3 regions of the Streptomyces sp. SUK 48 genome follow, and region 1 is predicted to be linked to each of the others. Evidence: riboswitches for the same ligand, from Rfam matches in the RefSeq annotation. Region 1 holds a riboswitch; each other region holds the start of a gene.

The links. Region 1 has a riboswitch for thiamine pyrophosphate ahead of GHR20_RS10525 (thiamine ABC transporter substrate-binding protein). Riboswitches for the same ligand answer to the same signal wherever they lie in the genome.
Region 2: linked by a shared signal. The riboswitch ahead of thiC (phosphomethylpyrimidine synthase ThiC) and the one ahead of GHR20_RS10525 (thiamine ABC transporter substrate-binding protein) in region 1 are both predicted to bind thiamine pyrophosphate.
Region 3: linked by a shared signal. The riboswitch ahead of thiO (glycine oxidase ThiO) and the one ahead of GHR20_RS10525 (thiamine ABC transporter substrate-binding protein) in region 1 are both predicted to bind thiamine pyrophosphate.

Annotation. Positions count from the first base shown of each region.
Region 1 is NZ_CP045740.1:2,535,668-2,545,576, forward strand. It holds gene GHR20_RS10520 (iron ABC transporter permease) at 1-1,129, opposite strand, end outside; gene GHR20_RS10525 (thiamine ABC transporter substrate-binding protein) at 1,177-2,247, opposite strand; TPP riboswitch at 2,318-2,424, opposite strand; gene rlmN (23S rRNA (adenine(2503)-C(2))-methyltransferase RlmN) at 2,450-3,556, opposite strand; gene GHR20_RS10535 (VOC family protein) at 3,682-4,458, opposite strand; gene GHR20_RS10540 (phosphatidate cytidylyltransferase) at 4,643-5,944, opposite strand; gene frr (ribosome recycling factor) at 5,944-6,501, opposite strand; gene pyrH (UMP kinase) at 6,686-7,444, opposite strand; gene tsf (translation elongation factor Ts) at 7,649-8,485, opposite strand; gene rpsB (30S ribosomal protein S2) at 8,645-9,580, opposite strand.
Region 2 is NZ_CP045740.1:4,266,030-4,275,938, forward strand. It holds gene GHR20_RS18460 (cupin domain-containing protein) at 1-164, shown strand, start outside; gene GHR20_RS18465 (DUF5326 family protein) at 317-529, shown strand; gene GHR20_RS18470 (IclR family transcriptional regulator C-terminal domain-containing protein) at 730-1,590, shown strand; gene GHR20_RS18475 (SsgA family sporulation/cell division regulator) at 1,689-2,126, shown strand; gene GHR20_RS18480 (YibE/F family protein) at 2,325-3,833, opposite strand; TPP riboswitch at 3,906-4,083, shown strand; gene thiC (phosphomethylpyrimidine synthase ThiC) at 4,076-5,860, shown strand; gene GHR20_RS18490 (hypothetical protein) at 5,941-6,648, opposite strand; gene GHR20_RS18495 (metallophosphoesterase) at 6,831-7,910, opposite strand; gene GHR20_RS18500 (LacI family DNA-binding transcriptional regulator) at 8,217-9,329, opposite strand; gene hisC (histidinol-phosphate transaminase) at 9,760-9,909, shown strand, end outside.
Region 3 is NZ_CP045740.1:5,949,080-5,958,988, forward strand. It holds gene GHR20_RS26265 (sulfite oxidase-like oxidoreductase) at 1-211, shown strand, start outside; gene GHR20_RS26270 (deoxyribonuclease IV) at 266-1,150, opposite strand; gene pknB (Stk1 family PASTA domain-containing Ser/Thr kinase) at 1,234-3,177, opposite strand; gene GHR20_RS26280 (thiazole synthase) at 3,367-4,161, opposite strand; gene thiS (sulfur carrier protein ThiS) at 4,165-4,386, opposite strand; gene thiO (glycine oxidase ThiO) at 4,383-5,570, opposite strand; TPP riboswitch at 5,568-5,679, opposite strand; gene GHR20_RS26295 (hypothetical protein) at 5,733-6,083, shown strand; gene GHR20_RS26300 (FAD-dependent oxidoreductase) at 6,116-7,348, shown strand; gene GHR20_RS26305 (Rv2175c family DNA-binding protein) at 7,451-7,816, shown strand; gene thiE (thiamine phosphate synthase) at 7,908-8,555, shown strand; gene metF (methylenetetrahydrofolate reductase [NAD(P)H]) at 8,665-9,588, shown strand; partial or broken gene GHR20_RS26320 (hypothetical protein) at 9,645-9,909, shown strand, end outside.

The sequences.
Region 1 (9,909 bases):
CGGACACGCCGAGCGGCAGCATCAGCAGCGCGTCGAAGCCCCTCACCAGGCGGCCCGCGTCCCGGCGGGCCAGCGCGGCGGCGGCGAGGGCGCCGATCAGCACGGCGATGGCGGTGGCGGCGGCGGCGTACTGGAGCGAGGTCCACACCGCGTGCACCGGCGCCACCAGGAACGTACCGCCGTCGGTGCGGGCAAGCGCCCGGTAGTAGCCGAAGCCGGGGGCGTCGAGGGAGCGGCGGACGAGGACGGCGAGCGGCAGCACCAGGAGCAGCGCCACGGTGGCGAGGACGCCCGCGAGCAGGGTCCACTGCCCGGCGCCGCGCGGCCGGCGCGCGGTGAGCCCGGGGTCGACCAGGCGCAGGGCGCTCTCCCGGCGCCGTACCGTCCAGGCGTGGACGCCGAGGACCGCGCCGACGGCGGCGAACTGGACGAGGGTGAGGACGGCGGCCGTGGTCAGGTCGAAGAGCTCGGAGGTCTGCCGGTAGATCTCCACCTCGAGGGTGGAGAAGGTGGGGCCGCCGAGGATCTGGACCACGCCGAAGGAGGTGAAGGTGAACAGGAACACCATCAGCGCGGCGGCGGCCACGGCGGGCCCGAGGGCGGGCAGCGTCACCTTCCGCCACGCGGCGAACGGCGAGGCGCCGAGCATCCGCGCGGCCTCCTCCTGGCGCGGGTCGAGCTGGGCCCACAGGCCGCCCACGGTCCGTACGACGACCGCGTAGTTGAAGAAGACGTGCGCGAGCAGGATCGCCCACACGGTGGTGTCCAGGCGGACGCCCCACAGCTGGTCGAGCAGTCCGCCGTGGCCGACGAGCGCGAGGAAGGCGCTGCCGGCGACGACGGTCGGCAGGACGAACGGGACGGTGACGACGGCCCGCAGCGCCTGCTTGCCGGGGAAGTCGAGGCGGGCGAAGACGAACGCGGCGGGCAGCGCGAGCAGCAGGGTGAGCGCGGTGGAGGCGAGCGCCTGCCAGGTGGTGAACCACAGCACATGCCGGATGTCCGGCTGGCCGACCACGTCCGCGATCCGCCCGAACTGCCAGGAGCCGCCGGTCTTCAGGCCGCGCGCCACGATCGCGGCGACGGGCCAGGCGAAGAACACGGCGAAGAACGCGACGGGCAGGGCCATCAGCCCCAGCCGCGCCGCGCTCCCGCGTCGCGTCCGCGCGCGGGCGGTCACTTCAGTACGAGTGACGTCCACGTCTTGACCCACTGATCACGGTTGGCGGCGATCTTCTCGGGGGCCATCGTCTCGGGGTGCCGCGCCGGAGGACCGTACTTGGTGAAGTCGGCGGGCACCTCGGCGCCCGCGACCACCGGGTAGACGTACATGTTCAGCGGCATGTCCTGCTGGAACTCCCTGGAGATAAGGAAGTCGAGGAACGCCTTGGCGCCCTTGGGGTTCTGCGCGTTGCTCAGCAGCCCGGCGAACTCGATCTGCCGGAAGCAGGTGCCGGTCGCCACGCCGGTCGGGGCGGTGGCGGGGCGCTTCTTGGCGTAGATCACCTCGGCGGGCGGGGAGGAGGCGTACGACACGACGAGCGGCCGGTCGCCACCGGCCTTCTTGCCCTCCGAGGAGCCGGAGAACTCCTGGTAGTACGCCTGTTCCCAGCCGTCGACGACCTTGACGCCGTTGGCCTTGAGCTTCTTCCAGTAGTCCTGCCAGCCCTGGTCCCCGAACCGCGCGGCGCTGCCCAGCAGGAAGCCGAGGCCCGGCGAGGCGGTGGCCGCGTTCTCGGTGACCAGGAGGTTCTTGTACGCGGGCTTGGTGAGGTCGGCGTACGACTGCGGCGGCGCCAGGTGGTGCGCGCTGAAGTACGCCTTGTCGTAGTTGACGCAGATGTCGCCGTAGTCGACGGGCGTGACGCGGTGCTTGCCGTCGAGCTGGTACCGGGCGCCGACCTTGTCCAGGCCCTTGGCGGTGTACGGCTGGAACAGCCCGTTGTCGAGGGCGCGGGAGAGCAGGGTGTTGTCGACACCGAAGAGGACGTCGCCCTGGGGGTTGTCCTTGGTCAGGATGGCCTTGTTGACGGCCTGTCCGGCGTCGCCGTCCTTGAGGACGCGGACCTTGTACCCGGAGCGCTTCTCGAAGTCCGCGAGCACGCTCTTGGAGACGGCCCACGAGTCGTGGCTGACGAGGGTGACGGTCTTGCCGTCCGCCTTGTCCTGCCCCTGCGTCGAACCGCACGCGGACAGCGCGACCAGGCCGAAGCCGACCGCCGCGACCACGAAGGTCTTGTTGTGCACTTGGTTGTCCTCCTGGGGTTGGCCAGGAAGAACGCGGCCCTGCCCGGAGAACCCGGACAGGGCGCAACAGCTTGAGTAGTGACCGAACTTCCTACCCAGAATGACCTGGGCGAGGTTCAGAGGGTCTGCGGCCTGGTGCCGCACTCTCAGCGCTGTGGCGCTCCCCTGTCGGAATATGAAGATGTGATGGAACGGGCCCAGACTACCGCTCGGTGGCGGCGAGCTGACCGCAGGCTCCGTCGATCTCCTGCCCACGGGTGTCCCGGATCGTCACCGGCACACCGTGCGCGGCGATCGCCTCCACGAACGCCTTCTCGTCCTCGGGCCGCGAGGCCGTCCACTTGGAGCCGGGAGTCGGGTTCAGCGGGATGAGATTGACGTGCACGGGGCGGCCGCGCAGCAGCCGGCCGAGCCGGTCGCCGCGCCATGCCTGGTCGTTGATGTCGCGGATCAGCGCGTACTCGATCGACAGCCGGCGCCCGCTCTTCTCGGCGTACTCGAATCCGGCGTCCAGCACCTCGCGCACCTTCCACCGCGTGTTCACGGGGACGAGGGTGTCGCGCAGCTCGTCATCGGGGGCGTGCAGCGAGATCGCCAGGCGGCACTTGAAGCCCTCGTCGGAGAACCGGTGGATGGCGGGGACCAGGCCGACGGTGGAGACGGTGATGCCGCGCTGGGAGAGACCGAGGCCGTCCGGCGCCGGGTCGGTGAGCGCGCGGATGGCGCCGACGACCCGCTTGTAGTTGGCGAGCGGCTCGCCCATGCCCATGAACACGATGTTCGACAGCCGCGCCGGGCCGCCCGGCACCTCGCCGTCGCGCAGCGCCCGCATGCCGTCCACGATCTGGTGGACGATCTCCGCGGTGGACAGATTGCGGTCCAGGCCCGCCTGGCCGGTGGCGCAGAACGGGCAGTTCATCCCGCAGCCCGCCTGCGAGCTGATGCACATGGTGACCCGGTCCGGGTACCGCATCAGGACCGACTCCACGAGGGTGCCGTCGAACAGCCGCCACAGCGTCTTGCGGGTGGTGCCCTCGTCGGTCGCCAGATGCCGGACGACCGTCATCAGCTCCGGGAACAGCGCCTCGCGCAGCTTCTCCCGGGAGCCGGCCGGGATGTCGGTCCACTGCTCCGGGTCGTGCGCGTACCGCGCGAAGTAGTGCTGCGACAGCTGCTTGGCACGGAACGGCTTCTCACCGATCCCGGCCACCGCTTCCTTGCGCTCGGCGGGCGAGAGATCGGCGAGATGCCGCGGCGGCTTCTTGGCTCCGCGCGGCGCGACAAAGGTGAGTTCTCCGGGAATGGGCATGGTGGTACCAGTGTCGCAGATCCATTGGGGTGACCCGCGGCCGCTGGATTGTGGCGCGTATCGCGGTCCGGCCGCTCGGCTCCGGGGGTCCGGCCGGTACGGGAGCCGGCCGGCCGACGGGTGGCTTACATCGGTTTCGGCTTGATCATCGCGAAGGGGGCGCCCTGGGGGTCGGCGACCACGGTCATGCGGCCGGCCATCATGTCGAAGGGCGGGGCGAGGACCGTGCCGCCGCTTCTGACCAGGGCGTCCACGGTGGAGTCGACGTCGTCGACGGCGAAGTAGCTCAGCCAGTGGGCCGGGGTGCCGGGCGGGTCGTTCGCCAGCTGGGTGACGCCGCCGACCGGGCGGCCGCCGACCAGCAGCACCCAGTAGGAGTCCGCGCCCTCCATGGGCTCGATCTCGATGCCGAACGCCTCGCCGTAGAAGCCGGTGGCGCCGGGTACGTCGCTGGTGTGCAGCTCGTTCCAGGTCAGGGCGCCCGCCTCGTTGACCACCTGGGCGCCGGAGAACGCGCCGGGCTGCCAGACGCCGAAGACGGCGCCCTGCGGGTCGGCGGCGATCAGCATGCGGCCGAGATCGCCGACGTCCATCACCGGGACGATCAGGGTGCCGCCCGCCGAGACGATCGCGTCCTGGGTGGCCTGGGCGTCGGTGGACGCCAGGTAGCTGGTCCAGACGGTGGGCGGCGGCTCCGGCATGTCCTGGGGCTTGGGACCGAGGCCCGCCACGGCCTTGCCGTGCAGCTCGCAGACCGTGTAGCCGCCGAACTCGGCCGGTCCCGGCTGGCCCTGCCAGCCCAGCAGGTCGCGGTAGAAGTCCAGCGCGGCCTGCTGGTCCGACGCCATCAGGTCGACCCAGCACGGGGTGCCGGTCGCGTACGGGGTGGTGACTTCGGGCATCTCTCGCTCTCCCTACCAGGGGCCGCTCTTTGTCACCATCGTGTGGCCAAACACGGGCGCCCGCGCGCCAGGGGCGAGGCCCCGCGGGGCCGGATGAGCGGACGGCCGTACGACGACGGGCCCCGGCCCTGGGAACCAGGACGGGGGCCCGTACGGCCGTGACGGCACGCGACAGCGGGTTTCGTCAGGTGGAGCCGACGAAGAGCACCAGCAGCAGCCAGACCACCGGCGCCGTGGGCAGCAGGGAGTCCAGACGGTCCATGATGCCGCCGTGCCCCGGCAGCAGGGTGCCCATGTCCTTGATGCCGAGGTCCCGCTTGATCATGGACTCGCCGAGGTCGCCCAGGGTGGCGCTGGCCGCGACCGCGAGACCCAGCAGCAGCCCCTGCCACCAGTGGCCGCCGTCGATCAGGAACTGCATGCACAGCGCGCCCACGACCATCGCGAACGACACCGCGCCGAACAGGCCCTCGCGGGTTTTTCCGGGGCTGATCCGCGGGGCGAGCTTGTGCTTGCCGAAGCGCCAGCCGACCGCATAGGCGCCGGTGTCGCTGACCACGGTGAGCAGCAGGAAGGTCAGGACCCGCCAGGGACCGTCGTCCGCGGCGAGCATCAGGGCGACGAAGGTGGCCAGGAAGGGCACGTAGAACGCCGCGAAGACACCGGCCGTGACGTCCTTGAGGTAGCCCTCCGGTGGCTCCGTCATCCGCCAGACCAGCACCGCGAGCGCGGTGAGGGCCATGGCCACCCAGGCGCCCTCGGCGCCGCGCACATAGCCGGCCACCACCATCGCCGCACCGCCGACCGCGAGCGGCACGAGCGGCGCCTTGATCTGCTTGCGCTCCTGGAGCCTGCTGGTCAGCTCCCACAGACCGACGACGACGGCGACCGCGACCACCCCGACGAACACGGCCTTGACGATGAACAGCGACGCGATGATCACCACGCCGAGACCCACGCCGACGCCTATGGCCGCGCTGAGGTCGCGGCCCGCGCTCTTCTTCTGCGGCGCCGGCGCTGGCGCCGGCTGCGGGGCGTCGGGCATGGGTACCGGATTCTGGCTCGGGCTCGGGGTCGGAGCCGGGGTCGGCTGGGGCGTCCCGTACGGGGCCTGCGGCTGCGCCCCGTAGGGCTGCTGCCCGTACTGCGGCCGCTGCTCGAACGGCTGCTGCTGCGGCTGCTCGTACGGCGGCCGCTCCCCGTACGGGGGCTCCGCGCCGTACCGCGGCGGTGTCCCGTGCTGCGGCTGGGGCTCGTCCCGGAACAAGGGGCCGCTCAGCCGAGCAGCCCCCCGGGTGTCGTCCTGGTCTCCGCCATACGCGGGTACATCGGGCACGATGGGCATGGGGCGCGTGTGCTGCGCCGCGGGCGCATCGTACGCGGGACCCGCCGGGGCGTCCCCGCCCTGGACGGGCCCGCCCTCGGCGGGCCCCCAGTAGCCGGTCTGCCCCGCCGGTGGCGGCGCCCCCCAGGAAGAGTCGCTCATCAGACTTCGAGCAGTTCCGATTCCTTGTGCTTGAGGAGCTCGTCCACCTGAGCGACGTACTTCGCCGTCAGGTCGTCCAGCTCCTTCTCCGCACGGCGGCCCTCGTCCTCACCGATCTCGCCATCCTTGATCATCTTGTCGATGGCGTCCTTGGCCTTGCGGCGCACGGAACGGATGGAGACCTTGGAGTCCTCGGCCTTGCCCTTGGCGACCTTGATGTAGTCGCGACGGCGCTCCTCGGTCAGCTCGGGGAACACCACCCGGATGATGTTGCCGTCGTTGCTGGGGTTGACGCCCAGGTCGGAATCGCGGATCGCCTGCTCGATGTTGCGCAGCGCGCTCTTGTCGAACGGCGTGACGACCGCCATCCGCGGCTCCGGCACGGAGAACGAGGCCAGCTGGTTGATCGGCGTCAGGGCACCGTAGTAGTCGGCCACGATCTTGTTGAACATCGCCGGGTGCGCACGGCCGGTGCGGATCGCGGCGAAGTCCTCCTTGGCGACCACGACGGCCTTCTCCATCTTCTCCTCGGCTTCGAGGAGGGTCTCTTCGATCACCACTTGCTCCTGCGTGTCTTGAGTGAGGCCCGGCCGCGGTTCCTCAGCGGTTCGCCGGCCGGCTGCGTCGCGTCTTCTTCCTGCACGGTTCCCGACCGGCAGGACATTGTCCATCCCCCGGCCGAGGCGCGTCCCGTCCGTCCCTCGGACAGGTGTCGTACCCGGGCGACGGGGGGCGTGCCGGTCAGTTCCGGCTGCCGTGGTCACCCACCAGCGTGCCGATCTTCTCACCCTTGACGGCACGGGCGATATTGCCCTCGGCGAGAAGCTCGAAGACGAGGATCGGGAGCTTGTTGTCGCGGCACAGCGTGATCGCGGTGGCGTCGGCGACCTTCAGGTCCCGGGTGATGACCTCGCCGTAGCCGAGGGCGTCGAACTTGACGGCGTCGGGGTTGGTCTTGGGGTCGGAGTCGTAGACTCCGTCCACCCCGTTCTTGCCCATGAGCAGCGCCTCGGCGTCGATCTCCAGGGCGCGCTGGGCGGCGGTGGTGTCGGTGGAGAAGTAGGGCATGCCCATACCGGCGCCGAAGATGACCACGCGGCCCTTCTCCAGGTGGCGCACGGCGCGCAGCGGGATGTACGGCTCGGCGACCTGGCCCATGGTGATGGCGGTCTGCACCCGGCTGTCGATGCCCTCCTTCTCCAGGAAGTCCTGGAGGGCGAGGCAGTTCATCACGGTGCCGAGCATGCCCATGTAGTCGGAGCGGGCGCGGTCCATGCCGCGCTGCTGGAGTTCGGCGCCGCGGAAGAAGTTGCCGCCGCCGATGACGACCGCGACCTGCGCGCCGTCCCGTACGACGGCCGCGATCTCGCGAGCGATCTTGTGCACCACGTCCGGGTCGACACCCAGGCCGCCGCCACCGGAGAACGCCTCTCCGGACAGCTTCAGCAGAAACCGGCCGCGTACTTTGCCGTCGTCGCTCTTCTGGGCCTTGTCGGTCATGGGAGATCCCGCCTCTTTCACGTGTTGCACATACGAAGAAGGCCATTGCCGGTGGGGTCGCTATTCGCTCCCATACGCGGCAATGGCCTCCTCGTCAGATCTGCTGCCGTCCGCCCCACACCCGGGTGTGGCGGTGGTCGCGGACGACTGCTGTCGACCCTATCGGGATTTCTCCGCGGGTCGCGCGTCGATCGCGGTACGGACTCAGATGCCGACCTTGATGCGCGTGAAGCGCTTCAGGGTGACACCGGCCTCGTCCAGCACCTTCTGGACCGACTTCTTGTTGTCCAGCGCGTACGGCTGGCCCAGCAGGGTGGCGTCCTTGAAGAAGCCGTTGACGCGACCGTCGACGATCTTGGCGATCGCGGCCTCGGGCTTGCCCTCGGCGCGGGTCGTCTCCTCGGCGATGCGACGCTCGGACTCGACGACGTCGGCCGGGACGTCTTCCTTGGCCAGGTACTTCGGCGCGAACGCGGCGATGTGCTGGGCGATGCCCTTGGCGACGTCGGCGTTCGGCTTGTCCAGCTCGACCAGGACACCGATCTGCGGGGGCAGGTCGGGCATGGTGCGGTGCATGTAGGCGGTGACGTAGCCGTCGGAGAACCGCGCGAAGCGGTCCAGGACGATCTTCTCACCGAGGTTGGCGTTGGCCTCGTCCACGAACGCCTGGACGGTCTTGCCGGGCTCGATCTCGGAGGCGAGCAGGGCCTCGATGTCGGCCGGGGAGATCTTCGCGACGTGCTCGGCGATGGTCTTGGCCACGGCCTGGAACTTGTCACCCTTGGCGACGAAGTCCGTCTCGCACTTCAGCTCGACCAGGACGCCGGAGGCGTTGTCGTCGGCGATGATGGAGACCACGGCACCGTTCTCGGCGGAGCGGCCCTCGCGCTTGGCGACGCCCTTCTGGCCCTTGATGCGCAGCGCCTCGACGGCCTTGTCGACGTTGCCCTCGGCCTCGTCCAGCGCCTTCTTGCAGTCCATCATGCCGGCGCCCGTGAGCTCACGGAGCTTCTTGACGTCGGCGGCGGTGTAGTTCGCCATGAGTCAGTGAGTCTTTCTCGAAGTCTGGGAGATCTTCAGATCCGCACGGTGTGCGCTCCACATGGAGACACGGAACGCATACGTCGTACCGACCTATGGGTGAACAGCGGGGGCGGAGTCGATGTCGCCGCCCCCACTGTCAAACGCTGACGCGGCGGATCAGACCTGCTCGCCCTCGGCGGCCTTCTCCTCGGCCGGAGCGGCCTCGGCGGCGGGAGCCTCAGCCTCGGCGGCGGGCGCCTCGGTGGCCTCGGCCTCAGCGGCAGGAGCCTCGGCGGCAGGGGCCTCGGCGGCGGCCTCGGCGGCAGGAGCCTCGTCCTTCTTCTCACCCTCGAGCAGGTCGCGCTCCCACTCGGCGAGCGGCTCGCCCGCGGCCTTCTCGCCCTTGTCACCGGTGGCGACGCGAGAGCGGGAGATGAGGCCCTCGGCGACGGCGTCGGCGATCACGCGGGTGAGCAGGGTGACGGAGCGGATCGCGTCGTCGTTGCCCGGGATCTTGTAGTCGACCTCGTCGGGGTCGCAGTTGGTGTCGAGGATCGCGACGACCGGGATGTTCAGCTTCCGGGCCTCACCAACGGCGATGTGCTCCTTCTTGGTGTCCACGATCCAGACGGCGCTGGGCACCTTCTGCATCTCGCGGATACCGCCGAGGGTCTTCTCCAGCTTGGCCTTCTCGCGGGAGAGGACCAGCAGCTCCTTCTTGGTCAGACCGGAGGCCGCGACGTCCTCGAAGTCGATCTGCTCGAGCTCCTTGAGGCGCTGCAGACGCTTGTAGACGGTCGAGAAGTTGGTGAGCATGCCGCCCAGCCAGCGCTGGTTGACGAAGGGCATGCCGACGCGGGTGGCCTGCTCCGCGATGGCCTCCTGCGCCTGCTTCTTCGTGCCGACGAACATGACCGTGCCGCCGTGGGCGACGGTCTCCTTGACGAACTCGTAGGCGCGGTCGATGTACGACAGCGACTGGAGCAGGTCGATGATGTAGATGCCGTTGCGCTCGGTGAAGATGAAGCGCTTCATCTTCGGGTTCCAGCGACGGGTCTGGTGACCGAAGTGGACGCCGCTCTCCAGCAGCTCCCGCATCGTGACGACGGCCATGGCCATCTCCTTGAGTTTCTCGGTTGTGCCGCGCCCGCCGGACGGCGGTCGCGCCTGACGCCCGCGTGCGCCGTGCCGCGAAGGACCGAGAGGCGCTTGGTACGAACCGTTTCCGGATGCCGTACCGGGGCGTGCGAAGTCGACCCGGTGACCCGGATCGCCAGAAGAAGTGTACGGGACCGCCGGGCCACCGGGTGACGCAGCTGTCCACAACCGGGGAGTAGCCCACAGGTGAAGGAGCCGGGACGGCGGGGTGCGGGACGGTGGGGGCATGCGACGACGTGTGGGGTGCGGGACAAGGTGGGCGGTCCTGGTGACGGCCTTGACGC
Region 2 (9,909 bases), 1.7 Mb from region 1:
TGTACTTCGTCGTCAGCGGCCGGGCGTCGATCACCGTGGGCCTGGAGACGACCGAGGTGGCGCGGGGCAGCGTGGTGTACGTGCCCGCCGGTGTCGCCCACAAGTTCCACCACATCAGCGAGGATCTGAGGGTTCTCGTCGTGTTCTCTCCACCCGAGGCGTGAGGGTCGGACTCCGGGTTCCCTAGGGGACGGCTCAGGGGAGGACAAGGGCTGCGAGGCCCCCGCCGGGCCGTCCCCGGGCTCTAGCATCGAGTGCAGGACATCGGGACCGTACGCGACGTACACGTACGCACGAGACGAGAAGGACGAGGGCCATGCGAGGGATCTTCGCGGGACTGCCGTGGTGGGTGAAGTGGGTCGCGGTGCCGGTCATCGCCCTGGTCGTGTTCGGCGGCCTGATAGCGAGCGTGGTCGGCTTCGTGATCGGCTTGCTGTTCAAGGCGCTGGTCTTCGTCGCCCTGGTCGGCGGACTGATCTACATCGTGCGCAAGTTCATGTCCAGCTCCTCCTCGCACGGCGACTGGTGAGACACGCGGGAACCGGTGACCGGTAAGGGGGTGCCGGTTCCCTCGGGCGAGGGAAGTTTCCCCGTGAGCCCGGCCGCACCCGGTGGCGGCCGGTTAGAGTCCGGAACTCCCCACGGGGTGCGGCCCCGTGGGTGGCGCAGAAACCCATCCGTGCTTCCCGCCGACGCACGGGCTGCCCCCACGCGCTTCCGGAGTTCCCCTTGGCCACGGTCGACACCGCACCGGCGAAAACCCCCGCACTCCCCGCCCAGCCACGCCCCCGCACCCCACCGGCCCGGCGGCCGTCCGGGATGGCCGTCCCGCCGCAGCCGGCCCCCGCGACCCTCATCGGCTCCGTACAGCGCGCCATGCGGCTGCTGGAGACCGTCGCGGCCCATCCGTACGGCGCCCCCGCCAAGCAGCTCGCCCGCGCGACCGGCCTGGCCCTGCCGACCACCTACCACCTGCTGCGCACCCTGGTGCACGAGGGCTATCTACGCCGGGACAAGGGGCTCTTCTTCCTCGGGGACGCGGCCGAGCGGCTGAGCAGCAGCGGGGCGCGGGAGAAACGTCGCGGCAGAGTCGTGGACACCCTCGCGCACTGGCGCGATTCCATCGGCGCCCCGATGTACTACGCGATGTACCGGGACGGCGAGGTCGAGGTCCTCTGCGTCGCCGACTCCCGTGAGGCCCCCGCGGCCGAGGAGTGGGCCGACTTCCGCGAGACCGGGCACGCGCACGCCATCGGACAGTGCCTGCTCTCCCAGCTGGACGAGGACGCCCGGCGCGAGTATCTCGCCCGCTATCCGGTCCAGGCCCTCACGCCCTACACCGTGCGCGACAGCGACGCCCTGCTGAGGCGGCTGGCCCGGGTGCGGCGCATGGCGCCGGTGACGGAGCGCCAGGAGTACGCGCTCGGCACGGTCTGCGCGGCGGTGCCCATCACGGTCGGCGCGACCGCGGCCACCGTGGCCCTTTCCCTCCCGGCCCACCAGGCCGACCGGCTGCTGCCCGCGGCGCGGCGGCTTCACACGGAGATCGGGCGGAATCTGGGATCTCTGACCCTCTCTATCAGTATCTGAAAACTTACTCCTTGTGATCCACTGTGTACTTTCAGCAAGATTTACCACGGTCAGAGGGATCAAACCCGGCCAGTCGATGTCATATGACGGGGTAGGCGATGCGCGAGTCCGTACAGGCAGAGGTCATGATGAGCTTTCTCGTCTCGGAGGAGCTCTCCTTCCGCATTCCGGTGGAGTTGCGCTACGAGACAGGCGATCCCTACGCCGTGCGGCTCACCTTCCATCTGCCCGGCGATGCCCCGGTGACCTGGGTCTTCGGTCGGGAACTGCTGATCGACGGCGTCGGACGGCCGTGCGGGGAGGGGGATGTGCGGATCTCCCCCGTCGAGGCCGAGGTGCTGGGCGAGGTGCTGATCAGGCTTCAGGTCGGCGGTGACCAGGCCCTGTTCCGTTCGTCGGCGGCACCGCTCGTGGCCTTCCTCGATCGCACGGACAAGCTGGTGCCGCTCGGGCAGGAGGGCGCGCTCGCCGACTTCGACGCGCATCTGGACGAGGCGCTGGACCGGATTCTCGCCGAGGAGCAGAGCGCGGGCTGAGCCGCCGAGGGACGGGGCGCGGACGCTCCGCCCGGTGCTACGGGGCCGTGCAGTAACGCTTCTTCAGGGGGCCCCGCACAGGCCCTCGTACGGGCCGCCACGCAGGCTGCCACGTCGGCTTCTCCGTCGGTCTCCGCGTCGGCCTTCGCGCGGGGCGGCGGGCGGTGTCCGGTCCCCTGCCGGACGGCCCGCCCCGCCTCACCGCTTCCGGCGCCGCCCCCGGCCGCCACGGGCCGGCAGGGGCTGGGTGCCGGTCGGGGTCTCCGTGCCCGGGGCGCTCCGGTCGGCCGCCACCACCAGGGCGGCGAGGGCGGTGGTGACCGGTACCGAGGCGACCAGCCCGATGGAGCCCACCAGGGTGCGCACGATCTCCTCCGCCACCAGCTCGCTGTTGGCCACCGTCCCCACGCTGCTCTGCGCGATGGAGAACAGCAGCAGCAGCGGCAGCGCGGCGCCCGCGTAGGCGAGTACGAGGGTGTTGACGACCGACGCGATGTGGTCGCGGCCGATGCGGATGGCCGCCCGGTACAGACCGCGCGGACCCATCGTGGGGTTGGCCTCGTGCAGCTCCCAGACGGCGGAGGTCTGGGTGACCGTCACATCGTCCAGGACGCCGAGCGAGCCGATGATGACCCCGGCCAGCAGCAGGCCGCTCATGTCGATCTTCGGGTACAGCCCGTGGATCAGACCGGTGCTGTCGTCGGTGTTGCCGGTCAGGGCGGCCCAGCCGATGAACACGGAGCCGAGCAGGCCGATCAGGCTCAGCGAGATCAGCGTGCCGAGCACCGCCACCGACGTACGGGCCGACAGGCCGTGGCACATGTACAGGGCGATCAGCATGATGGCGCTCGCCCCGATCACCGCCACCAGCAGGGGATTGGAGCCCTGGAGGATCGCGGGCAGGATGAACTGGTTCAGCACCAGGAAGCTCACCGCCAGCGCCACGAGGGCCATGACGCCGCGCAGCCGGCCCACCACCACGACGGCGAGCGCGAAGACGCCCGCGAGCAGCGCCATCGGGAACTTCCGGTCCACATCGGCGACCGAGTACTGGAGGTCCTTCGGCGCGGTCGGCTCGTAGGCGGCGACGACCTGCTCGCCCTGGTGCAGCTGCCGGGGCTGATCGGGCTGCACGATCTCGGTGAACGTACGGCCCTTGTCCCTGCCGGTGTCGACCCGGACGGTCGCCTTCTTGCAGGTGCCGCCGGACTGCCGGCCCGTCGGTGCCCCGCCGGAGCCATCACCGCTCGGAGCCCCGCCGCCGGCGCTCACCGAGGCGCAGCTCACCTCGGTCACCCGGGTCACGGTGGCCTGTTGGGTCTGCCGGTCGAAGCCGACGCCACTGTGCTTGTGCGAGGGCGCGCCACCGGGCCAGAGCACCACCAGACCGACCACGACCGCCGCGGTGAACGGGACGAGGATCGCCGCGATCACCTTGCGCAGATGCCGGGAGACGGGCGCGGCGGGGCCATGACCGTGGCTGTGCCCGTGCCCATGGCCGGAGCCGTGTCCGTGGCCGTTCCCATGGCCCGTGCCGTGGCTGTGCCCGCGCCCGCGTCCGTGGTCATGGGCCGGGCCCTGGACCGGCACCTGGGCCGGGGCTTGGGCATGGCCAGGGTCGTGACGGTGGCCCCGGCTCGGGGGCTCCGAGCCGTCGTGCCGGCGCGGGCCGGGCGGCTGGTACGGGTGCTGGTCCATCCGGGTCATCGCCAGATCATCGCAAGAAGCGGGGAGGGCCCACTGTTCATCGCATCACGGATGACGCTAGCGTGGAGACACCTTTGCACACGCGGGAGCTCGGAGCACCGGGCTGAGAGGGCGCTGACCTCCGTAGAAGCGATGTTTCACGTGGAACATGCGATGTTCCCCGGGAGACCTCGGACGACGGAAGCCGCTGCGTCGACCGCCGAACCTGTTACCGGGTAATGCCGGCGTAGGGAGTAGGTCTCATGACCAACAAGGACGCACGCACGCCTGCCTCCGTCCAGGACGACATGTCCTCGGAGGCCGGGAAGTCCATCGGCTGGCACAAGGCGTACGTCGAGGGCTCACGCCCCGACCTGCGCGTGCCGGTCCGTCAGGTGCACCTGACCAACGGGCAGTCGGTCACGCTGTACGACACGTCGGGCCCGTACACCGATCAACTCGTCGACACCGACGTCCGCCGGGGGCTGTCGCCGCTGCGGGAGAACTGGATCATCGCCCGCGGCGACACCGAGGAGTACGCGGGCCGTCCCGTCCGTCCCGAGGACGACGGCATCAAGCACACCTCGCCGCGCGGCGGGCTGCGGAACCTGGACGCGGTCTTCCCGGGCCGCCCGCGCCAGCCGCGCCGGGGCCGGGGCGGCCAGGCGGTGACGCAGCTCGCGTACGCGCGCCGGGGCGAGATCACGCCCGAGATGGAGTTCGTGGCCCTTCGGGAGAACGTCTCCCCCGAGGTGGTGCGCGAGGAGATCGCGGCGGGCCGGGCGGTGCTGCCGGTCAACGTCAACCACCCGGAGATCGAGCCGATGATCATCGGCAAGCGGTTCCTGGTGAAGGTGAACGCCAACATCGGCAACTCCGCGGTGACCTCGTCCATCGAGGAAGAGGTCGAGAAGATGACCTGGGCGACCCGCTGGGGCGCCGACACGGTCATGGACCTCTCCACCGGCCGCAACATCCACACCACCCGCGAGTGGGTGCTGCGCAACTCCCCCGTCCCGATCGGCACGGTGCCGCTGTACCAGGCGCTGGAGAAGGTCGACGGCAGGGCGGAGGAACTGACCTGGGAGATCTACAAGGACACCGTCATCGAGCAGGCCGAGCAGGGCGTGGACTACATGACCGTCCACGCGGGCGTGCGGCTGCCGTTCGTACCGCTCACGGCCAACCGCAAGACCGGCATCGTCTCGCGGGGCGGCTCCATCATGGCCGCGTGGTGCCTGGCGCACCACAAGGACTCGTTCCTGTACGAGAACTTCGAGGAGCTGTGCGAGATCCTCGCCGCCTACGACGTCACGTACTCGCTGGGCGACGGGCTGCGGCCCGGGTCCATCGCGGACGCCAATGACGAGGCCCAGTTCGCGGAGCTGCGCACGCTCGGGGAACTCGGCCGGATCGCCCGGCGGCTGAACGTACAGACGATGATCGAGGGCCCCGGGCATGTCCCGATGCACAAGATCAAGGAGAACATCGAGCTCCAGCAGGAGATCTGCGACGAGGCCCCGTTCTACACGCTCGGCCCGCTGACCACGGACATCGCCCCGGCGTACGACCACATCACCTCCGGCATCGGCGCCGCGATGATCGCCTGGTGGGGCACGGCGATGCTCTGCTACGTCACGCCGAAGGAACACCTGGGCCTGCCCAACCGGGACGACGTGAAGACCGGCGTCATCACCTACAAGATCGCCGCCCACGCGGCCGACCTCGCCAAGGGGCACCCGGGCGCGCAGGAGTGGGACGACGCCCTCTCGGACGCGCGCTTCGAGTTCCGCTGGGAGGACCAGTTCAACCTGGCCCTCGACCCGGACACGGCCCGCGCCTTCCACGACGAGACCCTCCCGGCCGAGCCCGCCAAGACGGCGCACTTCTGCTCCATGTGCGGCCCGAAGTTCTGCAGCATGAAGATCTCCCAGGACATCCGCCGCGAACACGGCGGCAACCGGACCGAGATCGAGGAGGGCATGGCCCAGAAGTCGAAGGAGTTCGCGGAGGCCGGGAACCGGGTGTACCTGCCGATCGCGGACTGACGGGGACGTGAGCGCCGCTCCGGCCGGTCCACCGGCTTCGGAGCGGCGCCTCGTCGGGCCGGGGACCCGCGCCCGGTGGGTCAGTCCGGCTGGTGTTCCGGGTCGGCCTGTTCCGAACCGGTGTAGTCGGGGTGGTCGGCGAGGGCCTCCTGGAGGAAGGGGAGGATGCCGCGTTCCAGCAGGGCGCCCTCCCAGGCGGCTCTGGCTCTGGCGACCTCCTCGGCGGCGGCGTCGCGGGCCCGGGATTCGGGGGAGGAGCCGTTGCGCAGAGCGGTCAGGAGCAGTCCGGCGGCGGCGACGAGAAGCGCGGCCACGGTCAGGGCCCCGAACACCCAGCCGGCGGTGAGCATGGTGCCGGCGAAGGACTGTCCGGGGTCCAGGGTTCTCAGGATGTAGCCGATGAGCAGGAATATCACCGCCGCGGTCGCGGACAGCAGCGGTGCCAGGACGGCGACGACCGCGACCGCGCCCGCGCCGTGTGCGGCGGCGAGATCCGTCGCGGCCGGATCCGGCTCGGCGGGGGCGGTGCCGGCCGCGCCCTGGGCCTGCTCCGGGTGGCGCAGTTCGTCGCGGATGCGCACATAGCGCTGGTACTCGGCGGCCGCGGCCGCCGTGATGAGCGCGGACGCGGCGATGGCCATGGTGCGCAGTTGCGCGGGGTTGAGCCGCTGTCCCACGGCGGCCAGTTCCGGTCGGTGTGGTGCGGAGCGCAGAACCTCGTCGAGGAGCCGCTCGAACTCCTGGCGGTCCTCGCTCCGCAGGTGCTGCGGAAGGCTGTTCATGTGCATCCCCCGATGCTCCGTAGGGCTTGGGGCTCGCGCAGCGGCGAGCCGTCGGGCAGAGACGGAGGGGAGCCTGCTACGGATAAGCCGATGGTAGAGCCGTGACGGCGCGTGGTGACAGGGGATTGCCGGAAATTGCGTCCCGGCCTGCGCGTACTCCGGTATGGCGGAGGCCGCCCGGGGAACGGTCAGCGCTCCAGCGGGAGTTGCCTCACCAGCAGCTTTCCGGCCATGGTCACTCCGCCGTCCATGGCGATGGCGAGCCCGTCGGCGTAGACATGCGGCCCCTCGACCACCGGGTCGTCGCTCTCCTCGCCGTCCTCGGAGCCGACTTCGCCCAGCAGGTAGGGGATGGGGCTGTGGCCGTGCACGATCCGGGTGCCGCCGTAGGTGTCGAGCAGGGAGCGCACGGCGTCGGCGCCGCCCTCGTCGCGGAAGGAGAAGCGCTTGGTGAGCTTGCGGAACAGGTCCCAGCACTCGTCCGCGTCGTTGCGGGTGAGCCGCTCGCGCACGGTGTCGTTGACGGCCTCGATGGAGTCGCCGTAGTCGAGGTAGGCGGTGGTGTCGGAGTGCACCAGCAGATAGCCGTCGACCTCCTCCAGGGCGTCGAGGCGGGCCATCCACTGGAGATGGTGGTCCTGGAGACGGTCCATGTCGGTCTTCTGGCCGCCGTTGAGCAGCCAGGCCGCCTGGAACGTGGCGGTGCCCGCACCGGAGTTGACGGGCGTGTCCCCGAACCGCTTGGCGCCGAGCAGCAGCAGCTCGTGGTTGCCCATGAGGGCCTTGCAGTAGCCGCCGGCCGCGGCCGCCTCGGCGGACAGCCGCATCACCAGGTCGATGACGCCGATGCCGTCCGGGCCGCGGTCGGTGAAGTCGCCGAGGAACCACAGCCGGGTGGTGCCGGCGCACCACTGGCCCGCGTCGTCGATGAGCCCCTGCTCGTGCAGGGCGGCCATCAGCTCGTCCAGGTAGCCGTGCACGTCACCGACGACGAAGAGCGGGCCGGGTCCTGCCGCGGGTTGCGGCGCGGGCGCGGCGGGCGCCGGGTCGACGGGGAGCTGGAGCGTGTCGCCGCGGTTGATCACCGGGAGATCGCGCTGGGTGGGTGTGTACGCCTCGGGGTACGACTCCTCGGCGGGCGGCGCGCTGTCGTCCTGCTCGGTGTGCGGGACGTACGGACCGGACTCGTGGACATACGCGGGCACCCGGAAGTCACGCAGCGTCGCCGTCCGCTCCACCTCGGGTCCCTGACCGGCCCCCTGAGTCATCAGACCCCTCCACCATCGCGCCGCATCTGCACCGCTTCGGACTGCCTGGTCGCAGCGGTCCGCGGTGTCGTGGGCCCATCATAGGAATGCGCGTCGCGCCATGTGATGACCCAGGGGTGGTGAATCGGAACAAGACTCCGCTTCGCCGCGGCTTTCGCCCCGTTTGGGCAGGTGTTCGCCGGCGGTCGGAGGACCGCCGGCCTGCTGCGGCCCGCGCGGCGCCCCGGCCGAACACCGCCCGGGCCGCCGCCGGAAGCCGTCCGCGCCGTCTCGAACGACTTCCGCGCCGCCGTCGCGCGGTCCGTCCTACGTGTCGTCCGGGGACCGCGGTGGGCTGACCGTCGTGCGCGGGGGCCGCCGCTGGGAGGAGGTGCGCACGATCAGCTCGGTCGGTATGACCTGCTCGACCGGTTGCTCCGACTCCACGCCCTCGATGGCGTCGATGAGCAGCTGGACGACGGCCGTGCCGATGCGGCGCGGCTTGAGCGAGAGCGTGGTGACCGGCGGCTCGGTGCTGGCGTACACGGTGGACTCGCTGCAGCACACCAGCAGCAGATCGTCCGGGACGCGCAGCCCGTAGCGCCGGGCGGCGGCGAGCAGATCGGTGCCGTTGGGGTCGAACAGCCCGTAGACCGCGTCGGGCCGGTCGGGGCGGGCGAGCAGCCGGTCGGCGGCGACGGCGCCCGCGCACGGGTCGTGCGCCGGGTAGGACTCGTAGACCGGGTCCTGGCCGACCCGCTCGCACCAGTGCAGATAGGCCGTGGTCGACAGATGGGTGTACGTGTCGGTCGAGGTGCCGGTGAGCAGCCCGATACGGCGGGCGCCGGCGGCGGCGAGATGGTCGAGGATGCCGAGGACGGCGGCCTCGTGGTCGTTGTCCACCCAGGCGGTCACCGGGAGCTCGCCCGCCGGGCGTCCGTCGGAGACGACGGGCAGCCCCTGGCGGACGAGTTCGCCGACCACCGGGTCCTGGTCGGAGGGGTCGATGACGACGGTGCCGTCGAGGGCGACGTTGGACCACACGTCGTGGCGGGAGGTCGCGGGCAGGATGACCAGGGCGTAGCCCCGGGCCAGCGCCGCCGAGGTGGCGGCCCGCGCCATCTCGGCGAAGTACGCGAACTCCGTGAAGGTGAAAGGTTCATCCCCGTACGTGGTCACGGTCAGGCCGATCAGACCCGACTTGCCGGTACGGAGGGTACGGGCGGCGGCCGAGGGGCGGTACCCCAGCCGGTCGGCGACCTCGCGGACATGGCGCCGGGTGGCGTCCGGGAGCCGTCCCTTGCCGTTGAGGGCGTCGGAGACGGTCGTGATGGAGACCCCGGCGGCGGCGGCCACGTCCCTGATGCCCGCCCGGCCCGGCCGGCTGCCTCGACGTGAGGTTTCCGCGCGGCTCACCTGGTGCTTCCCTGCTGCTGTCATGGCGAGCCGATAGTAGGGCTCTTGCGGTGGGGTAGTGCGGACGCATATGCACTCGTTGACAGGCACGTTTCTGCATGGTGATGCCGCATTAACTACCTCTGAATCAAAGGTAGTTGAGCGCTTTCTTGGCAAGACATAGCGTGACGGCGCGCATGAGCCTGCCAATGGTCCGATGTTTCGAAGAGGTCTCAACTCACCTGCACGGGTGATGCGCGCTACGGCGCGAGCCACCGGCGCATAGATATATGTACGGCGCGCCCCCCGAAAGATCCGCCTTCATAGGGCCATGCCCGGTGATGCCCCTGTTGTGGTCGCGGGTCCAGGAGCTTTGCCCATGGCCAGTACTCAGGGCAGCCGAATCCTCATATGGTGAGCAGTATTGGAAGCCGGCGGCGTCGACGGTCCGCCGGTGGTCGCGAGGAGGACTGCGGTGAGCGAGACGAGCCCCAAGCTGCGCGCCGAGCTGGAGGGTATCCCCACCTACAAGCCGGGCAAGCCGGCCGCGGCCGACGGACCGGTCGCCTACAAGCTGTCCTCGAACGAGAACCCGTACCCGCCGCTGCCCGGTGTGCTGGAGCGC
Region 3 (9,909 bases), 3.4 Mb from region 1:
GCTGCTGACCGCCGAGCACGGCTTCCCGGTCCGGCTGATCGTGCCCCATCTGTACGCCTGGAAGGGGCCCAAGTGGGTGCGGGGCGTGGAGTACATGACGGCCGACCGGCGCGGGTTCTGGGAGGAGCGCGGGTACCACAACGTGGGCGATCCCTGGAAGGAACAGCGCTACTCCTACCAGGAGGAGCCGGGGGAGGGGCCCGAGCTGTGAGGACCCGGGCGGCGGCCCCCGAGGCTCGCCGCCCGACGGCCCCGGGGGCTCGCGTCAGCCGTCCCTGAGGCGCTTGAGCCGGGCCACGTCCGCCGCGTGACCCTCCTTGCCGCCGGGGGTCTCGATGACCAGCGGGACGCCCGCGGTCGCCGGGTGGTTCATCAGGGCGCGGAAGGGCTCCTCGCCGATGTGGCCGGAGCCGATGTTCTCGTGCCGGTCCTTGTGCGCGCCGACCACGTCCTTGGAGTCGTTGGCGTGGATCAGCTTCAGCCGCCCCTCGCCGACGGTCTCCACCAGCAGGTCGAGCGTCTGGTTCATGCCGGCCGGGCCGGTCAGATCGTGCCCGGCGGCGAAGATGTGGCAGGTGTCCAGGCACACGCCCAGCCTGGGGTGGGCGTCCAGCGCGTCGAAGTACGGCCCGAAGTCCCAGGTCCGCGAGCACAGCGAGGCGCCCTGGCCCGCGGTGGACTCCAGCAGCAGGAACGGGTCGTCGTCATGGGTCAGCTCGTCCAGCAGCGGCAGCAGGTGCTCCCGTACCTGCTTCAGGGCCACCTCGCGGGCCCGTCCGCCGGTCGCGCTGCCGGTGTGCACCACCACGCCGAGCGCGCCGATCTCCCGGCCGCGGCGCAGCGAGTGCCGCAGCGACTCCACCGACTTCTCGACGGTCGCCTCGGTGTGCGAGCCGAAGTTGATCAGGTAGGGGGCGTGCACGTACGCCGGGACCGACTCCTCGGCGCAGGCCGCGCGGAACGCCTCGTCCTGCTTCGGGTTCCCGGCGGGGGTGGCCCAGCCGCGCGGGTTGGCCACGAAGACCTGGACGGTCTCCGCCTTCAGCTCACGGGCGTACGACAGCCCCACGGAGTGCAGACCGCCGGCCACCGGCACATGGCCGCCGACGGGATTGCGGGGGAGGGAGCGGGACGCGGAAACGGAACTCACCTGTTCAGGGTGTCATGTCCGCGGGGGCGCCCGGACCGGCGCCGGGGGTGAACCCGGTCACCGGCCCCGGCGTCCGCACGGCCTCACCTGATGGTGATCGTGATCGTGGACCCCTTGGGCGCGGTCTTCCCGCCCTCGACGGACTGCTTCCGCACGGTGTCGCCGAACAGCCCGAGGATGCCGCGGTCCTCGCTGACCTGGAATCCGGCGTCCTCCAGTGCCTGGTGGGCGTCGTCCACGCTGTCGCCGGTCACGTCCGGGACCTCGATCATCTGCGGGCCCTTGGACAGGGTGAGCGTCACCGTGTCGCCCGAGGCGGCCTGCTTGCCGTCGCCGGGGCTCTGCCGGGCCACCTTGCCCTTGTCGTACTCGGAGTTGACCTGCTCGCTCGCGATCTTCACCTTGAGTCCGGCGCCCGTCAGCTCCTGCCGCGCGTCGGCCGGGTCGTCGCCGGTGACGTCCGGGACGTCGATCGGGCTGCCCTTGCTGACGGTCAGCGCGATCGCCGAGCCCGCGTGCCGCTCGGTGCCCGTCCTGGGGGCCGTGGAGATCACTTCGCCCGCGTCGATGTCGTCGCTGAACTCCCGGGTGACCATGCCCGGCTCCAGACCGGCGCCCTTGAGCTTCTTCCGGGCCTCGGCGAGCGGCAGGCCGGCCAGGTCCGGCACCTTGACCGTCTCGGGGCCGAGCGAGACGGTCAGCGTCACCGCGTCATGGTCCCGGATCCGCGCCCCGGGCGCCGGGTCGGTGCTGATCACGGTGCCGCGCTCGACGGTGTCGTCGTAGGCCCGCCTCACCTTGCCGACGTCCAGTCCGGCGTCCTGGAGCCGGTGCCGGGCCTGCGCCTCGGTCTTCGTCAGCAGCGGCGGGACCTTGGTGAACTGGCCGGAGTTGATGTACCAGAACCCGGTGCCGGCGCCGAGCACCAGGAGCACGGCGACGGCGATGGAGAGCACGAGCCGCCGGGACCGGCGCGGGGGCACCGCGGGCGGGGCCTGGAAGCGGGTGGTGCGGCTGACACCGTCGTCGCCGTCCTCGCCGACGGGGAGCGGCCGGGGCACGGTGAGCGCGCGCGGGATCACGCTCGTACGGTTCTCCGCGTTCTCGTGCTCCACCGTCCTGGCCTGGGGCGGTACGGCGTCCAGCTGCTCCTCGGCCAGCGCGGCGCGGGCCTCGCGGGCCTCGGCGAGCAGCGCCACCGCGTCGTACGGGCGCACCTCGGGGTCGCGGGCGGTGGCCGAGGCGACCAGCTCGTCCAGCTGCGGGGCCAGGTCCGGCGCCAGCGCGGAGGGCGGCGGCACGTCCTCGTTGATGTGCCGGTAGAGCACCTGCGCGGGGGAGTCCCCGGAGTGCGGCTTGGCGCCGGTCAGCATCTCGTAGAGCACGACACCGCAGGCGTACACGTCGACCCGGGGGTCGGCGCTGCCCTGGTCGATCTGCTCGGGGGCGAGGTAGGCGACGGTGCCGAGCACGGAGCCGGTCGTACTGGTCACCGTGTCCACGGAGCGGACCAGGCCGAAATCGGCGACCTTGACCCGTCCGTCGTCGCCTATCAGCACGTTCTCGGGCTTCATGTCGCGGTGCACGAAACCGGCCCGGTGGGCGGCGCCGAGGGCGGCGAGCACCGGTTCCAGGATGTCCAGCGCGGCCCGCGGCCGCAGCGCGCCGCGCTCGCGCAGCACGTCACGCAGGGTGCACCCGGCGACGTACTCCATCGCCATGTACACATACGAGCCGTCGGTGCCCTGGTCGAAGACCTGCACCACGTTCGGATGGTCGAGCCGGGCCGCGGACTTCGCCTCGCGGATGAACCGCTCCACGAAGACGCCGTCGGCCGCCAGCGCGGGATGCATCACCTTCAGCGCGAGCACCCGGTCCAGGCGCATGTCCAGCGCCCGGTACACCGTCGCCATCCCGCCGGCCGCGATCCGCGCGTCCACGCGATACCGACCGTCGAGCACGTGCCCGACGAGGGCGTCCTGAAGGGTCATATCCACACGGCCGAGTCTACGAGCCCCCACGGACATCCCCCGCCCCTCCGCCGTCCCCACCTGGGCACTGAAGCCGACCTGTGACGCTTCTTACGCGGGGACGCCGTATTCCGCCGCGCGGAGGGCCACCGACGGCGATGGCGCACCACGGGGAGGTCCGGCCTCCCCGCCGACGGTTTCGGGTGGTGCGCGGGTGGGAGACGAAGGCGGTGGGCGGACGCGGGCTCAGAAGGCGGGACGCTCGGGGTCGAGCACGGCCAGGCCCTCCGCGGGAGACGACGCCTCGGCCCAGTACCGGCGAGGGATCCGCCCCGCCAGCCGCGCCAGCCGTCCCCCGGTCACGGCGTACCGCATCGCCTCCGCCATGAGCTCCGGCTCCCGCGCCCGCGTCACCGCCGACGCCAGCATCACCCCCGCACACCCCAGCTCCATCGCCAGTGCCACGTCCGACGCCGTCCCGGCCCCCGCGTCCAGGATCACCGGCACCCCGGCCCGCTCCACGATCAGCTGGAAGTTGTGCGGGTTGCGGATGCCGAGCCCCGATCCGATCGGCGAGCCCAGCGGCATCACCGCCGCGCACCCCACCTCCTCCAGCTTCCGCGCGAGCACGGGATCGTCGTTGGTGTACGGCAGCACCGTGAACCCGTCGTCCACCAGCGTCTCCGCCGCCTCCAGCAGTTCCACCGGGTCCGGCAGCAGCGTCCGCTCGTCGGCGATGACCTCCAGCTTCACCAGCGAGGTCCCGAGCGCCTCCCGCGCCAGCCGCGCCGTGAGCACGGCCTCCCCCGCGGTGAAGCACCCCGCCGTGTTCGGCAGCACCCGGATGCCGAGCTTCTCCAGCACGGACAGCACCGAGCCGTGCACGGACGGATCGACCCGCCGCATCGCGACCGTCGTCAGCTCCGTCCCGGACGCCACCAGCGCCCGCTCCAGCACGTCGAGGCTGGGCGCCCCGCCGGTACCCATGATCAACCGCGACCCGAAGGCCGTACCCCCGATGACAAGCCGGTCGTCGCTCATGGCTCAGCCTCCCTGCACCGCGGTGAGCACCTCGACCCGGTCGCCCTCGGCGAGCGCGGTCCCGGCCCACCGCGTGCGCGGTACGACCGTCTCGTTGACGGCGGCCGCCACCCCGGCGGGGGCCCGCACGAGGGACCGTACGACGGCGTCGAGCGCGGTCCCCGGCGCGATCTCGCGGCGCTGCCCGTTGACGGAGACGGTGATGGTGGACGACTCGGCGCTCATACGGTCTGCTCCAGCTGCTGGGCGCGCGGCGCGCCGAAGCGCTCCGGCGTGAACGGACGGGCTTCCTCGGGCAGCGGGCCCCCCGCCAGCAACTGCCCCATCACATCCCCGGTGACCGGCGTGAGCAGCACCCCGTTGCGGTGGTGCCCGGTCGCCAGCAGCAGCCCGTCGAGCCCGGACGGCCCGAGCAGCGGCGCGTTGTCGGGGGACCCGGGCCGCAGCCCGGCCCGGGTCTCGGTGAGCGGCAGTTCGGTGATGCCCGGCACCAGCTCGTGGGCGTCGCGCAGCAGCTCGTACACCCCGCCCGCGGTGACCGTCGTGTCCCAGCCCAGCTCCTCGCTGGTGGCGCCGACGACCAGCTCGCCGTTCTCCCGGGGCACCAGGTACACCTGCCCGCCCCGGACCACGGCCCGCACCGTGCGGCTGAGGAACGGCGCGTACCGCGCGGGCACCGTCAGCCGCAGCACCTGCCCCTTCACCGGCCGCACCGGCACCACCACCTCCGGGGGCACCCCCGCGAGCCGCCCGCTGAGGCTGCCGCCCGCGAGCACCACCTGCCCGGCGGTGAGCGCCGTACCGTCCGCCGCGGTGATCCCGACGGCCCGCTCCCGTACGACGTCCAGCCGCCGCGCCCACACCCGGTGGAACACCACCCCGGCCCGCTCGCACGCGGTCACCAGCGCCGCGGCCAGCCTGCGCGGATCGATCTGGTGGTCGCCGTCGACCCGCAGCCCGCCGCGCACCCCGGGCGCCAGCATCGGCTCCAGACGGCGGCACTCCCGGCCCGACAGCCACTCCGCTTCCAGGCCGCAGCGCTGCTGGAGGGCGTGCAGTTCGCGCAGATGGGCGCGGTCGTCGGCGTCCAGCGCGACCGCGAGGGTGCCGCAGCGCCGGTAGCCGAGGTCCCGGCCGCTCGCCTCGGTCAGCTCGGCCACGAAGCCGGGGTAGCGGCGCGCCGACTCCAGGTTGAGGGCGAGCAGCGTCTCCTCGCCGTAGTGCAGTTCGGTGACCGCGGCCAGCATCCCGGCCGCGACCTGTGCGGCCCCGCCGCCCGGAGCCGGGTCCACCAGGGCCGTCGCGAGCCCCCGGCGCGCCGCGCGCCAGGCCGTCACCAGCCCGATGATCCCGCCCCCGACGACCAGGACGTCGAAGCTGCCCGAGGTTTCGGGCGTACGTGTGGACATGGGCGTCCAGCCCCTCCCTTCGCCGGCATGACCCGGATCAGGTTCGTACGGTCGGAGGCCGCCAGCCTCCCTCTCAGCCCGGTGCGTCCGGGCTCCCGCGAGTGCTTGTACGGTGGCCACCCTAGCCCGCCCCCCTCGCCACCCGTAAGGGAGCCCTTGGCCATGGCCCCGTCACTGGACGGACTGCTCCTCGCCCCCGTCGCCGACCAGTGCGCAGGTCAGGTCGGCACCCGCACCCGCTTCGCCTACCACGAGCGGGACGGCGCGATCTGGGCCGAGTACCGGGGCGGCGACATCGTCCGCGGTCATCTGGTCGGCACCCGCGCGGGCGACCGCCTGGACTTCCGGTACGTGCAGCTGCGCACCGACGGCAGCACGGCCTGCGGCCACTGCGTGTCCACGGTCGTGGAGTTGCCCGACGGCCGGGTGCGCCTGGAGGAGAGCTGGGAATGGGAGTCGGGGCCCGGCTCCGGCACCAGCGTCGTGGAACAGGTCACGACGCACGCCCCCTGACCGACTGATCGTCATCTGTCTATGGTGACCGGGTGAGCGAGCAGACAGCCCAGGAGGGCACGGCAGGGGTCCGGCGCGTGGTCGTCGTCGGCGCGGGCATGGCCGGGGTGCAGACCGCGGTCGCGCTGCGGGAGCGGGGTTTCGCGGGCGAGGTGACCGTCATCGGCGCCGAACCGCACCAGCCCTACGACCGGCCGCCGCTGTCCAAGGCCGTGCTGCTCGGCAAGGCCGAGGGCTCCGCCTTCGACCTCGACTTCGACGCGCTCGGCGTCTGCCTCAGGCTCGGCTGCGAGGTCCTGGGCGCCCGCCCCGCCGACCATGAACTGGACACCGAGGCGGGCCCGGTGCCGTACGACGTCCTGGTGCTCGCCACCGGCGCCGAACCGGTCACCCTGCCCGGCACCGAGGGCGTCCCCGGTGTCCATCTGCTGCGCACCCTGGACGACGCCGAACGGCTGCGCCCGGTGCTCGCCCGGCAGCACGACATCGTGGTCGCCGGCGCCGGCTGGATCGGCGCCGAGTTCGCCACGGCCGCCCGCGAGGCCGGCTGCGCGGTGACCGTCGTCGAGGCCGCCGACCGGCCGCTCGCCGGGGTGCTGCCCGCCGAGGTCGCCGCCCCCATGGCCGGCTGGTACGCCGACAGCGGCGCCGAACTGCGCACCGGCGCGCGGGTGGAGCGCGTCGAGCCCGGCGCGGTGGTGCTCGCCGACGGCACCCGGCTGCCCGCGGGCGCGGTCGTCGTCGGCATCGGCGCCCGCCCCGCCACCGGCTGGCTGGACGGCTCCGGCATCGAGCTGGGCGCGGCGGGCGAGGTCGTCACCGACGCCCGGCTGCACACCTCCGCGCCCGACGTGTACGCCGTCGGCGACTGCGCGTCCTTCCCGTCGGCCCGCTACGGCGAGCGCCTCCTCGTGCACCACTGGGACAACGCCCTCCAGGGCCCGCGCACCGTCGCCGCCGGCATCCTCGGCGAGACCACCGCCGTCTACGACCCGGTGCCGTACTTCTGGTCCGAGCAGTTCGGCCGCTTCGTCCAGTACGCCGGCCACCACGCCGCCGCCGACCGGCTGGTCTGGCGCGGCGACCCCGCGGGCCCCGCCTGGACGGTGTGCTGGCTGCGCGAGGGCCGCCTGGCCGCCCTGCTGGCCGTGGGCCGGCCGCGCGATCTCGCCCAGGGCCGCAAGCTGATCGAGGCGGGCCGTGCCCTGGACCCGGAGGCACTGGCGGACCCGGCCCGCCCCTTGAAGGACGCCAGCACGGATTAGCGGCCCGGAAGAGGTGCGGGGAACCGCGCGAGGGCCAGGACGGAGCGGCATTCGGCCACCGGCATCACGCCACACTCCCGGCCGACCGCCTACCCTGTACCCGTGACCGAGATTGACACGAAGATCGACGCTCTCGTCCCCGCCTGGCTCACCCTCCCCGACATCGCCGAACAGTTCGGCGTCGAGGTGACGCGTGTGCGGCAGCTGGTCAAGGACGGCCAGATCATCGCCGTACGCCGAGGCGAGAACCGCGCGCTGCACGTCCCCGCCGCCTTCATCGACGGGGACAAGATCGTCAAGGGCCTGACCGGGACCCTGACGCTCCTGCGGGACGACGGCTTCACGGCCGAAGAGATGATCGAATGGCTCTTCACCCCCGACCCGACCCTGCCCGGCACGCCCGCGCAGGCCCTCAGCGAGAATCGCGGCACGGAGGTGAAGCGCCGCGCCCAGGCGCTCGCCGTCTGAGCCCGACCATCTGAGGGGGTGGCGTACGACGCCCCGCGCGCCGTACGCCACCGCCCGCCCAGCACCCACACCGACCCCCGGGGGCCCACGCATGTCCGACACCGCCCGCGCCGAGTTCGCCGACGCCCGGCTGTACCTGTGCACGGACGCCCGCAGGCGCCAAGGCGACCTGCCCGAGTTCCTGGACGCGGTACTGGCCGGCGGTGTCGACATCGTGCAGCTGCGCGACAAGGGCATGGAGGCCGCCGAGGAACTGGCCTGCCTGGAGGTCTTCGCCGAGGCGTGCGCCCGGCACGGCCGGCTGCTCGCGGTCAACGACCGGGCCGATGTCGCGCACGCCGCCGGAGCCGATGTGCTCCACCTCGGCCAGGGCGACCTGCCGGTCCCCGCGGCCCGCGCGATCCTCGGCGACGACGTGCTGATCGGCCGTTCCACCCACGCCGAGGACGAGGCCGCCGCGGCCGCCGTCCAGGAGGGCGTGGACTACTTCTGCACCGGGCCCTGCTGGCCCACCCCCACCAAGCCCGGCCGTCCCGCCCCGGGCCTCGACCTGGTCCGGTACACGGCCGCGCTCGGCACCGAGCGCCCCTGGTTCGCCATCGGCGGCATCGACCTCGGCAACCTGGACGAGGTCCTGGCGGCCGGGGCCTCCCGGGTGGTCGTGGTGCGCGCGCTCACCGAGGCCGACGACCCGGGCGCCGCCGCGGCCGAGTTCGCCCGGCGGCTGCGGCGTTCCTGAGGGGCCCCGTCTCACGGACGCGTCCCAAGGGGTGGACGGTAAGTCGACAATTCGGGCAAATTTCCGGAGTTCGGTTGGGGGACCGCCGTCCCCTGGCTAACCTGCGGGTATGGCCCTCGGAACCGCATCCACCAGGACTGATCGCGCGCGCACCGTGCGTGACATGCTCGCCGGCGGCAAGACCACGTACTCCTTCGAGTTCTCGGCGCCGAAGACCCCCAAGGGCGAGCGGAACCTGTGGACCGCGCTGCGCAGGGTCGAGGCGGTCGCCCCCGACTTCGTCTCCGTGACCTACGGCGCCGGCGGTTCGACCCGCGCGGGCACCGTCAAGGAGACGCAGCAGATCGTCGCCGACACCACGCTCACCCCGGTCGCCCACCTCACCGCGGTCGACCACTCCATCGCCGAACTGCGCAACATCATCGGCCAGTACGCCGACGCCGGCATCCGCAACATCCTCGCCGTGCGCGGCGACCCGCCCGGCGACCCCATGGGCGCGTGGGTGGCCCATCCCAAGGGCCTGACCTACGCGGCCGAACTGGTGCGCCTCATCAAGGAGTCGGGCGACTTCTGCGTGGGCGTCGCCGCCTTCCCGGAGATGCACCCGCGCTCCGCGGACTGGGACACCGATGTCGCCCACTTCGTGGACAAGTGCCGCGCGGGCGCCGACTACGCCATCACCCAGATGTTCTTCCAGCCCGAGTCCTATCTGCGGCTGCGCGACCGGGTGGTGGAGGCGGGTTGCGACACCCCGGTCATCCCGGAGATCCTGCCGGTCACCAGCGTGCGGATGCTGGAGCGGCTGCCCAAGCTCAGCAACGCCCGGTTCCCTGACGTCCTGAAAGAGCGGATCCTCGCGGCGAAGGACGATCCGGCGGCGGTACGCTCCATCGGTATCGACTTCGCCACGGAGTTCTGCGCGCGGCTGCTGTCCGAAGGCGTGCCCGGACTGCACTTCATCACGCTCAACAGCTCCACGGCGACCCTGGAGATCTACGAGAACCTGGGCCTGCACCACCCCCCGCGGGCCTAGACCTGCCGCGTGGTGGTGGGACACACTGCGTAACGGCCATTGGGAGAGGGGCGTACATGGGCTGGACGGTCCTCTACATCGCGTTCGGCGGCGTCGCGCTGTGGTTGCTCGGCGAGGTGCTGCTGCAGTACAAGGCGCGCCTGCGCTGGCGGCTGCTCGCCTTCGCCGGTTTCCTCGGGGTGGTGGTCGGCGTCATGATGCCGTCCGTCCTCGTGATCGGCGGGGGCGCGATCGCCTTCGCCATCGGGCAGACCCTCGTCACGCTCTCCTTCCGCCGCGGCTTCGCGGCCGGCTGGGCGGTCCGGCGGCCCGAGGCGGACG